DNA from 2 places in the Streptomyces sp. N35 genome. Region 1 is predicted to be linked to the other one. Evidence: riboswitches for the same ligand, from Rfam matches in the RefSeq annotation. Region 1 holds a riboswitch; the other holds the start of a gene.
What was found. Region 1 has a riboswitch for cobalamin ahead of JAO81_RS30630 (ribonucleoside-diphosphate reductase subunit alpha). Riboswitches for the same ligand answer to the same signal wherever they lie in the genome.

Region 1 (2,453 bases):
CGGCCGTCTCCCCGTCGTCCGTCACCTCAAGGATCTCGGTGCACAGGTTCGAGGAGTGGACGGTGTGGCCGGGCTCCGCGGTCTGGTTGGCGGTGCGGTTGGCGGCGTCCTTGAAGGTCATCCAGCCGTTGCCGGTCTGCGCGAGGGTGCGCATCATGCGCCCGTACAAGTCGCGGGCCGGAATGGTCTTCTGGGCCAGTCCTGCGGCCTCCGCCTTCCGGTACGCGGCGTCGAACCCGTCGCCCCACAGGTCCACGAGCTCGGGCACGTCGGCCGGCGAGAACAGCGACCAGTCGCCGCCGGACTCGACGCGGCGCATGAACTCGTCGGGGATCCAGTGCGCGAGGTTGAGGTTGTGGGTGCGGCGGGCGTCCTCGCCGGTGTTGTCGCGCAGTTCGAGGAACTCCTCGATGTCCGCGTGCCAGGTCTCCAGGTAGACGGCCGCGGCGCCCTTGCGCCGGCCGCCCTGGTTCACGGCGGCGACGGAGGCGTCGAGGGTCTTGAGGAACGGGACGATGCCGTTGGAGTGCCCGTTCGTGCCGCGGATCAGTGAACCGCGGGCGCGGATACGGGAGTACGCGAGCCCGATGCCGCCGGCGTGCTTGGAGAGGCGGGCCACCTGGTGGTAGCGGTCGTAGATCGAGTCGAGCTCGTCGAGGGGCGAGTCGAGCAGGTAGCAGGAGGACATCTGCGGGTGGCGGGTGCCGGAGTTGAAGAGGGTCGGCGAGGACGGCAGGTAGTCCAGGCGGCTCATCAGGCCGTACAGGGCGGCCACTTCGTCCACGGCGCCGGCCGACTCGTCGGCGGCGAGTCCGGCGGCCACCCGCAGCATGAAGTGCTGGGGGGTCTCGATGACCTTGCGGGTGATCGGGTGGCGCAGGAGGTAGCGGGAGTAGACCGTGCGCAGGCCGAAGTAGCCGAAGCGGTCGTCGGCGTCCGCGTCGATCAGTGCGTCGAGGCGGGCGTGGTGGGTCCAGGTGAACTCGGCGGTCCGGTCGGCGATCAGGCCTTCGCGGTGGCCGGCCGAGACGGACTCGGTGAAGGTGCGTACCCCCTGCGAGGCGGCTTCGGCGGCGATGGTGAGCGTGAGCAGGCGGGCGGCGAGCCGGGAGTACGCGGGGTCGTCGGCGATCAGTCCGGCGGCCGCTTCCGTGGCCAGTTCCCGCAGTTCGGCCTCGTCGGCCCGGGTGCTGCGGCCGCGGAGCGCGGCGGCGGCGACCCGGCCGGGGTCGGCGGCGGGGAGGTCGGCGGTCAGCTCGGTGAGGGTCCGCAGCAGGGCTGTGCCGGGCTGGTCGGCTGCTTCCTGTGCGCTCTGCTCACCGGCTTCGGCCCGGACGGTGGCGGGATCCACGGGCGCGATGGTCACGGGGGTGCACTCCTCGCTCGGCTCTGGGCCGTACGGCGAGGGGGGCGTGCACGAGGCGTGCGCGGGCAGGGCGCACCACTCCGCGTCCACCGGCCCATTCCGCGAGGCCCGGACGTCAACGGCACCCGGACCGGTCGGCTCGGGTGCGCTCTCGGCAGGTGCTCGGACTCACGGGGCGCCCTGTGCGGACGCCTCGTTCACCGTTGCGGGACAGTTCCGGACTTGCACCGGATTCCCCTGCGACGACAGCGAGGTTGAGCATACATGTTGTGGTGGCCGTCTTCGGTAAGCCCACATGTTGTGTTGGCGGCGGGGCCTTCTCGTCGCCCGGTTGCGGGCCTTCGCGACTCAGAGCGTCAGCACGTACGTGATCAGCATCAGGTCGTCACGGTCCGCGAGCGGATTCCAGTCCCGCTCCGGCGTCCGTACGAAGCCGAGCCGTTCGTAGATGCGGTGGGCGCTGTGCATCATGTGCTGGGTCGAGAGCGCGACGCCGGTGCAGCCGGCCGCCCGTGCCCGGTCGACGCAGGCCCGCACCAGGGCCTCGCCCGCGCCGCGCCCGCGCCCGAAGGGGGCGATGGCCAGCGCACGGAACTCCGCCTCGCCCGGCCGGGAGACCTGGGCTTGCGGAGTTCCGTACAGCGCGAAGGTGACGCCGCCGAGCAGCCGGTCGCCGTCGACCGCGACCAGGACCTCGGAGGTCGCGGCGCGGCCCGCCACGTCGCGCAGGGTCGGGATGTACGGGTCTTCCTCGCCGTAGTCGAGCAGGCCGTCGGCCAGGTAGACCTGGACGGTGAGGTCGCCGAGCGGGGCGTACTCCTCGGGCAGCGCGGGCCTGATGGTGAAGTCCATGGCCGCATTCTGCCGTCCTGGGAGCGGGGCGGATCAATCGGATTACGCGGCCCAGGAGTGCGCGGCACGGGAGTGCGCGGCACGGGAGTGCGCGGCACGCTCCGCGCCGTGGCGCGCGGGGAGCAGGTGGATGCGGGCGGATCGGGGCGCCTGCTGCCCGGCCCGCTTCAACTGCCGGTCGATACGGCGGTCTTGGATGTGGCCGAGGAGCGAGGGCGCCGTGAGGAGGGCGAAG
Region 2 (2,453 bases), on a different contig from region 1:
AGGCGGCGGCCGGGATGGTCACGGTCATCGCGGCGCCCGCGCCGATCCCGAGCACGATCACGGCCACCGCGCCCGCCGACGCCCCCGAGGAGACGCCGAGCAGGAACGGGTCGGCGAGCGGATTGCGTACGAGGGCCTGCAGGACCGTTCCGATCACGGCGAGCCCGGCCCCGATGACCGCGCCGAGCAGCACCCTGGGCAGCCGTACATCGAGCACGATCGTGCGCAGCGGGCTCGGTTCGGCGCCGCCCGTGAGGATCCGTACGACCTCGGCCGGCGCGATCCGCACCGGGCCGAGCGCGAGCCCGGCGACGGCGGCCACCACGAGGGCGCAGGTCAGGGCGCCGAGCACCAGTACGTCACCGCGCCTCACGTCCCGCTTGAGACCGCTCCCGGCCGTACGCTCGAAGCCGCGCCTCACCGCGCCACGTCCGGGTGGAGCTGCTCGGCGAGCTTCTCCACCGCGGCGGGGGCGCGGACGCCGAGGACCGCGTCGGACAGGGGCAGGACGGCGAAACGCTCGTTCTTGACGGCCGGAACGTCCGCGAGGGCCGGGTCCTCGAGGAGCCGCTTCTTCTTCTGGGCGACGGTCTGCGCGCCGTAGTCGTAGATCACGATCACTTCGGGGGCCCGCTCGACGACGTTCTCCCAGGACGCGTCGCCGAAGGACTTGTCCAGGTCGGCGAAGACATTGCGGCCGCCGGCCCGGGTGATGATCTCGTTGCCGATGCCCTGGCCGCCGGCGGTGAACGCGGTCTTGTCGCCGCTGTCGTACACGAAGACGGAGAGCGGCTTGGTGCCCTTCAACTTCTCCGCGGTGTCCGCGAGTTCACGCTCGGCGCCACTCACCCAGTCGTCAGCCCGTTCCCGCACCCCGAAGGTGCCCCCGACCTCGCGCACCTCGCGGTAGAGGTCGTCCATGGTGACCGCGGACTTCGCGCAGCCCTCGATGTTGAGCCGCGTCTCGATGCCGGACTTGGCGAGCGCGCCCCGCGAGCGGCCCTCGTTCCCGGCGAAGGCGCTGGCGTACCCGCCGTAGACGAAGTCCGGGTTCGCGGACAGGAGTTTCTCGTACGAGGGGTACTCGTCCGCGAGCACCGGGCGGGACCTGTAGTCCTTCGCGTACTCGGGCAGGACCGCGTCGTCGAGGTAGGCGGTGCCCGCGATCCGGTCCTTCAGACCGAGTTCGAGAAGCACCTCGGTGACGTGCTGGTTCATGGTGACGGCGCGCTCGGGCGGTGCGGTGAAGGTGGTCTTCACTCCGCAGTTCGTCACGGTGTACGGGAATCCGGCGGCGGTCGCCTTCGGCTTCGCGGAGTCGGCCGCCGGGGAACAGGCGGCGAGCGGGGCGAGCAGGGCGAGGGCGGTGAAAGCACGCGTGCGAGCCGCTGTGAGCCAGGACATGGCAAGGCCTCCTGAAGGGGATATCCGCGTCCCCAGTCGGTGGAAGAAGGCAGCAGGTCAGTTCCTGACTCTCCGGCCGCGATGGCCGGTCACAGTGGCGGGACCGTCCCGGATTCTCACCGGGTTCCTGGCTCCTGCAGCCCAAGGTCGAGGATCAGTATGCCTGTACGACCTCGACCTCTTCCTCGGTGACCTCGCCCTCGACGATCCGGTACGAGCGGAACTGGAACTCCCCCGCACCGTCCGCGTCCGCCGTGGAGACCAGCACGTAGTGGGCGCCGGGCTCGTTCGCGTACGTGATGTCGGTACGGGACGGGTAGGCCTCGGTCGCCGTGTGCGAGTGGTAGACGATCACCGGCTCCTCGTCGCGGTCGTCCATCTCGCGGTAGAGCTTGAGCAGATCGCCCGAGTCGAACTCGTAGAACGTGGGCGAGCGGGCCGCGTTCAGCATCGGGATGAACCGCTCGGGACGCCCCTCGCCTACCGGCCCGGCGACGACACCGCAGGCCTCGTCGGGGTGGTCCTCGCGGGCGTGCGCGACGATCTGGTCGTACAGGGCCTGGGTGATGGTCAGCATGCCGCTGAGCATAAGCAGGTGGGTGAGGGGTCTTGGGTCCCCGGCCCACCTGGTGGGGCACCGCCGTGAGACGGGGACGGCCGCCCGGCAGGAAACGGCCGTCCCCAGGGGGTGCTAGCGCTTGGCGTCCTCGAGCGGCTTGGGGTCCGCCGAGTTCCTGCGCTGGATGAACTGGTAGCCGATGAAGAGGATCAGCGCCCAGAGCGGAGCCGCGTACAGCGAGATCCGCGCGTCCTTGTCGATGCCCATGAGCACGATCACCATGAAGATGAAGGCGAGCGCGAACCAGCTGGTGTACGGAGCGCCGGGGGCCTTGAAGGAGGACTGCGGCAGCTCGCCGCGGTCGGCCTTGGCGCGGTAGCGGATCTGGCTGATCAGGATCATGATCCAGGCCCACATACCGGAGATGGTCGCGAAGGAGACGACGTAGTTGAACGCCTCGCCCGGCCACTCGTAGTTGATGTAGACGCCG

Region 2: it holds a riboswitch for cobalamin, as region 1 does, so the genes downstream of both, JAO81_RS21625 (ABC transporter substrate-binding protein) here and JAO81_RS30630 (ribonucleoside-diphosphate reductase subunit alpha) in region 1, are expected to answer to the same signal.

The regions. Positions count from the first base shown of each region.
Region 1 is NZ_JAEIMH010000068.1:45,458-47,910, forward strand. It holds gene JAO81_RS30630 (ribonucleoside-diphosphate reductase subunit alpha) at 1-1,366, opposite strand, end outside; cobalamin riboswitch at 1,502-1,634, opposite strand; gene JAO81_RS30635 (GNAT family N-acetyltransferase) at 1,715-2,218, opposite strand; gene JAO81_RS30640 (hypothetical protein) at 2,261-2,453, opposite strand, start outside.
Region 2 is NZ_JAEIMH010000038.1:67,256-69,708, forward strand. It holds gene JAO81_RS21620 (iron ABC transporter permease) at 1-373, opposite strand, end outside; gene JAO81_RS21625 (ABC transporter substrate-binding protein) at 418-1,404, opposite strand; cobalamin riboswitch at 1,442-1,586, opposite strand; gene JAO81_RS21630 (Mov34/MPN/PAD-1 family protein) at 1,559-1,981, opposite strand; gene JAO81_RS21635 (amino acid permease) at 2,096-2,453, opposite strand, start outside.